DNA from 4 places in the Kitasatospora sp. NPDC059648 genome. Region 1 is predicted to be linked to each of the others. Evidence: riboswitches for the same ligand, from Rfam matches in the RefSeq annotation. Region 1 holds a riboswitch; each other region holds the start of a gene.
What was found. Region 1 has a riboswitch for cyclic di-AMP ahead of ACFV1W_RS01555 (transglycosylase family protein). Riboswitches for the same ligand answer to the same signal wherever they lie in the genome.
Positions count from the first base shown of each region.

Region 2: linked by a shared signal. The riboswitch ahead of ACFV1W_RS06760 (M23 family metallopeptidase) and the one ahead of ACFV1W_RS01555 (transglycosylase family protein) in region 1 are both predicted to bind cyclic di-AMP.
Region 3: linked by a shared signal. The riboswitch ahead of ACFV1W_RS13920 (M23 family metallopeptidase) and the one ahead of ACFV1W_RS01555 (transglycosylase family protein) in region 1 are both predicted to bind cyclic di-AMP.
Region 4: linked by a shared signal. The riboswitch ahead of ACFV1W_RS08195 (transglycosylase family protein) and the one ahead of ACFV1W_RS01555 (transglycosylase family protein) in region 1 are both predicted to bind cyclic di-AMP.

Region 1 is NZ_JBHWDU010000001.1:334,245-336,434, forward strand. Features, by position in the region: gene ACFV1W_RS01550 (cytochrome P450) at 1-937, shown strand, start outside; cyclic di-AMP (ydaO/yuaA leader) riboswitch at 1,148-1,316, shown strand; gene ACFV1W_RS01555 (transglycosylase family protein) at 1,322-2,113, shown strand.
Region 2 is NZ_JBHWDU010000007.1:37,978-40,167, reverse strand. Features, by position in the region: gene ACFV1W_RS06765 (DUF2470 domain-containing protein) at 1-175, shown strand, start outside; gene ACFV1W_RS06760 (M23 family metallopeptidase) at 544-1,131, opposite strand; cyclic di-AMP (ydaO/yuaA leader) riboswitch at 1,135-1,310, opposite strand; gene ACFV1W_RS06755 (MFS transporter) at 1,712-2,190, shown strand, end outside.
Region 3 is NZ_JBHWDU010000018.1:26,365-28,554, forward strand. Features, by position in the region: gene ACFV1W_RS13920 (M23 family metallopeptidase) at 1-804, opposite strand, end outside; cyclic di-AMP (ydaO/yuaA leader) riboswitch at 816-974, opposite strand; gene ACFV1W_RS13925 (YiaA/YiaB family inner membrane protein) at 1,171-1,461, shown strand; gene ACFV1W_RS13930 (alpha/beta fold hydrolase) at 1,558-2,190, shown strand, end outside.
Region 4 is NZ_JBHWDU010000009.1:2,695-4,884, forward strand. Features, by position in the region: gene ACFV1W_RS08190 (hypothetical protein) at 1-446, shown strand, start outside; cyclic di-AMP (ydaO/yuaA leader) riboswitch at 908-1,071, shown strand; gene ACFV1W_RS08195 (transglycosylase family protein) at 1,079-2,190, shown strand, end outside.

The DNA of each region.
Region 1 (2,190 bases):
CCGGGTGGCCGAGTTCGCGCCGCGGGTGCAGCAGCTGACCGACCGGCTGATCGACGGCTTCGCGCAGCGCGGCTCGGCGGACCTGATCCACGAGTTCGCCTTCCCTCTCCCCATCTACGCGATCTGCGACATGCTCGGAGTTCCGGCCGAGGACCAGGACGACTTCCGCGACTGGGCCGGAATGATGATCCGCCATGGAGGCGGCCAACGCGGCGGCGTCGGGCGGGCGGTGAAGCGGATGCGGGCGTACCTGCTGGAGCTGATCCACCGCAAGCGGGCCGACCTCGGCGACGACCTGATCTCCGGTCTGATCCGGGCGAGCGACCACGGTGAGCACCTGACCGAGAACGAGGCCGCGGCGATGGCCTTCATCCTGCTCTTCGCCGGGTTCGAGACGACGGTCAACCTGATCGGCAACGGGACGTACGCGCTGCTGCGCAACCCGGACCAGCGGGCGCTGCTGCAGGAGTCGGTGGCGCGCGGCGAGACGGCACTGCTGGAGACCGGGATCGAGGAACTCCTGCGCTACGACGGACCGGTGGAGCTGGCGACCTGGCGGTTCGCGACCGCGCCGCTGACCATCGGCGGGGTGGAGATCCCGGTCGGCGACCCGGTGCTGGTGGTGCTGGCGGCGGCGGACCGCGACCCGGCCCGGTTCGCCGACGAGAACACCCTCGACCTGGCCCGGAGCGACAACCCCCACCTGGGGTTCGGGCACGGCATCCACTACTGCATCGGGGCCCCGCTGGCCCGGCTGGAGGGGCGGTCCGCGCTGGCCACCCTGCTTTCCCGGCTGCCCGATCTGCGGTTGGCCGAAAGCCCGGAGAACCTGCGCTGGCGCGGTGGCCTGATCATGCGCGGATTGCGCGAACTTCCGGTCGAATTCAGTCCCGAGCCACGCTCGCCGCACGCCCTCCCTGAGCGTCCGACACACTGATGTGACGTCGTATTCCGCGCGGTGACAGCAGTATGAACGGCCATCAAACCGGACAAAGCCCAGCTGTTGGTAGGCGATCGAACACGGGCCGTGATTTTTGTGTGATGTCGGCGATATGAGCTTGTGATCGGTCTGAAGATCTGTCTAGTCTCCCTGGAGTTCGCAGCTGCGGACCTCGTGCGCGGAACGCCGAATCCTGCCCGCCGCGCCACGGGAAACCGACCAGACCCTGGGCAGGGGCGGGGGAACCAGGTTTGTTGCCGTTCCTCCAACGGCTTGGGGTGAAGCCGCCCGAGCGGAATCGTTTCCGCCGCCGGCGGCCGGGCCACCTCCCGGTCCGAACCCGACAGCTCACCTCGCAGGCGTGCGGAGAGGGACCTCTTCATGCTGCTCGTTGGATCTGGCCGTCATCGTCGTCGCACCCAGGCCGAGAAGGCGATCGCCGTCGCCGGTGTGGCCGGCGTCGGACTCGCGCTGCCGCTCCTCACCGCCACCGGCGCCTCCGCCGCCCCGGCCTCCGCCTGGGACTCCGTCGCCCAGTGCGAGAGCGGCGGCAACTGGAGCATCAACACCGGCAACGGCTTCCACGGCGGCCTGCAGTTCACCCCCAGCACGTGGAAGGCGTACGGCGGCACCGCCTACGCGCCGCAGGCCGACCAGGCCAGCCGGGCGCAGCAGATCTCGGTCGCCGAGAAGGTGCTCGCCTCGCAGGGCCCGGGCGCCTGGCCTGTCTGCTCCAAGAAGGCCGGCCTGAGCAAGGGCGGCGCCCCGGCGGCCGTGGACACCTCCTCGGACACCAAGGCGCAGTCCGCCCCCAAGCAGCAGGCGCCGAAGCAGGCCACCAAGGCCGCCCCGAAGCAGCAGGCCCCCAAGGCCGCCCCGAAGCCGGTCCAGCAGTACGCGCCGAAGCACGCCGCGCCGAAGAAGGCCGAGCAGCCGGAGACGCAGCCGGCCCAGCAGTACACCCCGAAGCACGCCGCCCCGCGCGCCGCCCAGCCGGCCCCTGCCCCGCAGACCGGCCACGACTACACCGTCCGCTCCGGTGACACCCTGTCGGGCATCGCCGCCGCCCAGGGCGTGTCCGGCGGCTGGCAGGCGCTGTACGACGGCAACCGCGGCACCGTCGGCGGAGACCCGAACCTGATCGTGCCCGGCCAGGTCCTCCACCTCGGCTGAGACCCTTCGAGAGGGGCCGACCGACCGGTCGGCCCCTCTCGACCGCCTGCGCCCTCCTTCGTCCGTCTTCGTCCGCC
Region 2 (2,190 bases), on a different contig from region 1:
GCGACCGCTCGCCCTGGACCGCCACGGCCTGGTGCTGCGCCTGGACCACTCGCACGGCCACCGCGACGTCCGCCTGGTTTTTCCCGAACCCGCCCGCGACACCGAGGACTTCGGCCACCGGATGCACGAGCTCCTCACCGCGGCCCAGCACGGCCTGCCGGCCCACCGGAGCTAGGCGCACAGCTCCGGCCGCGGTCGCCGACGGCGAACGAGCAGGTGGCGGCCGGCCCTTGGAAGACCGTCACCGCCCCGGGGCCCGACCGCCGCCGCCCCGGCCGGCGCATACCGGCCCCGAGCTTGTCCCATCGCAGGAGACAGCCGGGGTGACGCCACGCTCGAAGCACCGAACGCCGCGGGGCCGAAAACGGCAAGGGCCGGCCCGGCTTCGGGGAAGATGTCCCGTGAAGCCGGGCCGGCCGTGGGCGTGTCCCGCGCCCATGTCCACTATCGCGGCGGTCATCCGGTCGAGCGGTCACCCGACATGACCATCCCGGAGGACCGTTTCGCCCCCGCGACAGCGGTGGTTCCTGAAACCCGGTGGGGTCAGAGCGCGACGCCGTGCGCCCGCAGGTAGGCGACCGGGTTGATGTCCGAGCCGTAGTTCGGACCGGTGCGGACCTCGAAGTGCAGGTGCGGGCCGGTCACGTTGCCGGTGGCGCCGGAGAGGCCCAGCTGCTGGCCGACGGTGACGCGCTGGCCGATCTTCACGCCGATCACGGACAGGTGCGCGTACTGCGCGTACTTGCCGTCCGCGAGCTTGATCTCGACCTGGTTGCCGTAGGCGCCGCCGTTGCCGGCCTGCACCACGACGCCGTTGGCGATCGCGCGCACCGGGGTGCCGGTGGAGCAGACGAAGTCCTGGCCGGTGTGGTGGCCGGAGGCCCACATCGAGCCGGCCACGCCGTAGGCCTCGCCCAGCACCGGCTTGGCCAGCGGGGCGACGAAGCCGGAGCTGACGACCTTGGCGGCCGGTGCGGCCGCGACGACCTGGGCAGCGGCGGCCTGACCGCTCATCGTGGTCACCAGCGGCAGGACGAAGGAGGCACCGGCGACGGTGGTGGCGATGCCGATGCGGGCGGCACGGGGCAGGGCGAAACGGGGCAGGGCGAAACGACGAGCCTGTGCAGGCATGGGATTTCCTCTCCGACGCCTGCGAGGTGAGCTGTCGGGTTCGGGCTGGAGTTGCCCGGCCGCATGCGCGGCTTCACCCCGAGCCGGTCCTGGACGTCCGCGCCCTGAAAAGCACGAACTCCGGTCCGGCGACTTACCTGTGGGTCCCCCGCTCCTGCCGTACAGAGCTCAGTTCGAACCACCGGGCAGCGGCAGGACTCGGCGTTCCACCCGGCGGATCCGTCCGGACTGGCCGGGCGGTCGCTGAACTAAAACTCATCCGTTCGGGGGACGCAATGTCGATCTCTCGAACCGGCAATCGACGCCCGCAACGCGGTGACCCTCCGAATGATCCGCCACACCGTACGTGCACAATCCATTCACCCCGCGCCACTGATCCGCGACCCTGCGCCGATCACCACACCCCCGCGCGACCATCCGTTCACGCACCGTCCCCGACCGACACGCCTCCCGGTGACCCTTGTCACGTGCGCCCCACGGGGCGCAGGATCGGGCCGTGACCACCTCCGAAGCCGGCTCCCTGCGCCTGGGCACCGCACGGGGACGCTGGGTGCTGCTCGCGACGGTGCTCGGCTCCAGCATGGCGATGCTCGACGGCACCGTGGTGAACGTCGCCCTGCCCCGGATCGGCACCGACCTCGGCGCCTCCCTCGCCTCCCTGCAATGGACCCTGAACGCCTATCTGCTCACCCTGGCGGGCCTGATCCTGCTCGGCGGCGCGCTCGGCGACCGCTACGGCCGGCGCAAGGTCTTCCTGATCGGCGTGGTCTGGTTCGCCGCCGCCTCCGCGGCCTGCGCCGCCTCCCCGACCATCCACGTGCTGGTCGCCGCCCGAGCCGTCCAGGGCATCGGCGGCGCACTGCTCACCCCGGGCTCGCTCGCGATGCTCCAGGCGGTCTTCCACCCTGACGACCGCTCGGCCGCGGTGGGCCTGTGGTCCGGCCTGGGCGGGGTGTCGGCCGCCGTCGGCCCCTTCCTCGGCGGCTGGCTGGTGGACGGGCCCGGCTGGCGCTGGATCTTCCTGCTGAACCTGCCGCTGGCCGCCGCGGTGATCGCCGT
Region 3 (2,190 bases), on a different contig from region 1:
CAGGTGCAGGTGCGGGCCGGTGACGTTGCCGGTCGCGCCGACCTTGCCGATCTGCTGGCCCGAGGCGACCTGCCCGGAGCCCGTGATGATCGAGGACAGGTGGCAGTACCAGATCTCGGTGCCGTCGGGCAGGGTCTCGACGATCCGGTAGCCGTACGCGCCGGACCAGCCGGCCGAGGTGATGGTGCCCTGGCCGACCGCGTGGACCGCGGTGCCGGTGTCGGCGGCGAAGTCCAGGCCGGTGTGCAGGTGGGCCCAGTAGCGGGCGCTCTGGCCGTAGTGGGCGGAGAGGTTGTACTCCTTCACCGGCAGGGTGAGGGCGGCGGCCTTGGTCCGCTCGGCCTCCTCGGCGGCGCGCTTGGCCTCGGCCTCCTTGGCGGCGGCCTTGGCCTCGGCCTCCTGGGCGGCCTGCACCCGGGCGCTCTCCTCTGCGGCGGTGCGCTGGCTGTCGGCCTGCTGCTGGATCCGGGCGGCGAGCGCGAGTCCGGGGTCGGCGGCCAGGGCGACCGGGGCCTCGTCCGGCGCCTCGACGGCGGGCGCGGCGGCCGGGGTCGCGGAGGCGAAGCCGGTGGCGCCCAGGGTGGCGGCGACGGCGGTGACGCCGAGCAGCGGGGAGGCCCCGCGGGTCTGACGCGGCATCCGGTGGCGGTTGGGCTCGGCCTCCGGGGCGAAGGGGGCGCCGTGGTTCGCGGGACCGGCGGAGCCGGAGTCGCGGGGCTCGGAGCCGTTCGGGCCGGGGTGGTCGAGGAGCTGGGTACCGGCTGCGGGGCCGGCCGGGTGTGCCGGGGTGTGCGTCGACGCCACGGAGGGCGCTCCTTTCCTTCCTTCGCGCCTACCGGGTTAGCTGACGGGTTCGGAGCAGGAAGGTCTCCTACGGCCGGGCCGGGGCCCCGCCGATTCACCCCAGGGAACGTGGTTCCCCGGCTCCCTGGCCTGCCCGGAGGCCGGCCGGCGGGATTAGGCGACGGCGCACGGTGCCGTCTGGGTACGGCGTTGACGACCGCGCTGCGTTATCAAACGTTAATCCTAGGAGGCTCTGATTCCAAGCCGTCCGTCCGCGACTGCGGGGGAACGGGTGATCGGACGTCAACGAACGACCCCTCAGCCGCCCGGCTCATCTGAGTACTCCTACTCATGTGCACCCCGGCCGCCCCGACGCATCCTGGCGCCATGAACGCACCGATGCAGTCACGCACCACCGCCGCGTACTACGTCCAGGCCGTCCTCTCCTTCGCCATCTCCGGCACGGCCCTCGCGGCCGGGATCGCCTACCTTCCCGTCGGCGGCTGGACCCGGGCCTTCCTCGGGATCGGCCTCCTCTACACCGTCACCTCCGCGTTCACGCTGGCCAAGGTGATCCGGGACCGGCAGGAGTCCTCGGACACCGTCGCCCGGGTCGACCAGGCCCGACTGGAGAAGCTGCTGAGCGAGCACGACCCGTTCAAGGTCGAGGGGGTCTGAGCGGGGCCCGTGCGGAGCCGGGCGCTTGACGGCTAAAGCTATTAGCCATAGCTTTACGGCTATTGGCAGCAGCGAGCGAGCCCGTGGAGGCCCACCATGAACGGCACCATCACCCCGAGCACCCAGTACCTCGACGTCCCCGGCGGCCGCCTCGCCTACGACGACACCCGGCAGGGCGACGGCACCCCCGTCGTCCTGCTCCCCGGGATGCTCGACTCCCGCCGCGCCTACCGGCACCTCCACCCGCTGCTCACCGCGGCCGGGCACCGGGTCATCACCATGGACCTGCGCGGCTTCGGCGAGTCCTCGATCGTCTGGGACGACTACAGCCCCTCCGCCGTCGCCACCGACGTCCTCGCCCTGCTCGACCACCTCGGCATCGAGCGGGCCGTCCTGGTCGGGCAGTCCTACACCGGGGCGACGGTCGTCAAGCTCGCGGGGGACGCGCCCCAGCGGGTCGCCGGGATCGCGCTCATCGACGCCTTCGTCGAGCACCGGGCGAACGCGCTCATGAAGGGCGTCATGGCCGTCGTGGGCGCCGCGATGGTCCGGTGGCCCGCCGTCTGGGGCTACTACCTCCGCAAGATGGCCTTCCCCGGCCCCCGGCCCGCCGACCTCGACGCCTACGTGGACGGGCTGGTCGCCGCCCTGCGCACCCCCGGCCGCCGGACCGCCACCCGCGGCTACGTCACCGGCGACTCCGCGCCGATCGGCTGGACCGCGGCCGTC
Region 4 (2,190 bases), on a different contig from region 1:
CCGCCGCCGACGGCGTCGTGCTGACCACCGTGGGCGGCGAGGACGCGGCCGCCGCGGCCGGCATCACCGGCGTGCTGCTGGCCGCCCGACTGGCCGTCCCGGTCGTCGCCGCCGCGCTCGACGTGCCCGGATCGGTCGCCGGCGCCGTCGACCACCTCAAGGAGACCGGCGCCCAGCGCCCGGCGCTGGCCCCGCTCGTCATCGGCCCGGAGGCGGACTCCGAGCTGCTCGCCACGGCCGCCGAGGAGACCGGCTGCCCGTCGGCGGCGCCGCTGGGCGCCTACCCGACCGTCGGCCAGCTGATCGCCTCCACCTACCTGGCCGCGCTGCCGACGCCGTCGGCGGAGGAGCTCGCCGAGGCGGAGGCGGAGGCCGCCGCCACCGCCGGGGCCGGGGAGGGCTCCCGACGCGCCCACGCGGCCACTGAGGGGCCCGTGGAGGGCTGACGGACCCGCGCGGCCACCCGTCGCCGCACCCGCACCACCGAAGGGCCCGGAACGACCGCGTTCCGGGCCCTTTTCGCTTGTTCGGATTGCCCCGCAGGCGAGTTAAGCGGCCATTGCCACGTAATGTCCGTTCTGGTGCATTTTGTCGATGAATAGCCGAGGCATCACCGGGCGCTCGAATCCTGGGCACCTTCCAGCCCGACGAGCGCGCCGCTCCACGCTCCAACGCCCCGTCACATCGCTCCTGAGGCGGAGCCAGTTTTGTGAATTCACCGCAGAATTGCCGGAGAACGATCATTTCTGATCATGAAATTCGAGCCGTTCGGCCTTTTTTCGTAAACCGTGATGCGCATCACAGGTATTTGCAGTTCGAACTTAAGTCTGCTTAACGTGCTCCCCGTTCGTGACCACACGGACCCAGTTCATCCGCGACGCCGAGTCCTGCCGTCGGATGTCCTGGCAGCGCGAAAACGCATCACGGCAGGAGCGGGGGAACCACAGGTAAGTCGCCCCGGACCGCTTTCCCGGAAAAGGTCCTGGGCTAGGGGTGAAGCCGCGCCACAGCGCGGCCGGGCAACTCCAGCCCGAATCCGACAGCTCACCTCGCAGGCGTGGGAGAGGACCGCGTCTTCATGCTGCCTTCCAACGGCAACCGCCTGTCCAGCCGCACTCGTCGCGTGATCGCCGCCCTCGGCGTGGCGGGCGTCGGCCTCACCGTCCCCTGCCTCACTACCGGCACCGCCGACGCCGCCTCCGTCGCCACCTGGGACAAGGTCGCCCAGTGCGAGAGCAGCGGCAACTGGAGCATCAACACCGGCAACGGCTTCTACGGCGGCCTGCAGTTCACCTCCAGCACCTGGGCCGCCTTCGGCGGCACCGCGTACGCGCCGCAGGCCAACCTCGCCACCAAGGACCAGCAGATCGCCGTCGCCGAGAAGGTCCTCGCCTCGCAGGGCCCCGGCGCCTGGCCGGTCTGCTCGGTCCAGGCCGGTCTGACCCAGGGCGGCGCCCCGGCCTCCGTCGACACCTCGACGGCCGCCAAGCCGGCCGCCAAGCCGACCCAGAGCCCGGCTCCGGTCGCGGCGCCCGCCAAGCCGGCCGCGCCCGCCCAGGACCAGGCCTCCGGTGACTCCGCCTCGGCCTCCGCCAAGTCCGCCACCAGCGGCTGGGCGAAGCAGCACCCGGCGCAGACCGGCGACTACACCGTCGTCAAGGGTGACTGGCTGTCCTCGATCGCCGAGAAGCACAACGTCCAGGGCGGCTGGCAGCACCTGTACGAGCTCAACCGCAGCACCCTCACCGAGGGCCCGGACACCATCTACCCGGGCCAGCAGCTGACCTTCGGTGACGGCACCTCGGCCCAGGCCGACCAGTCCTCCACCGCCAAGTCCGGCTCGGACTTCACCTGGTTCGACCGCTCGCAGAAGTCCGGCCAGGCTTCGAACGGCGCTGTGGCGGCCGCCAAGCCGATCGCCCAGACCAAGGCCCCGGCCGCCAAGCCCGCCTCGAAGCCGGCCGCCCAGACCCAGGCCCCGGCTGCCACCGGCAGCATGGCCGCCGCGGTCTCCTTCGCCGAGTCGAAGGTCGGCCAGGCCTACGTCTACGGCGGCACCGGCAACGGTGGCTGGGACTGCTCCGGCCTGACCCAGGCCGCGCTGCGCGCCGCGGGCATCAACATCCCGCGCGTCGCCGCCGACCAGGCCGCCGCCAGCACCCACGTGTCGCTGGACAGCCTCCAGCCGGG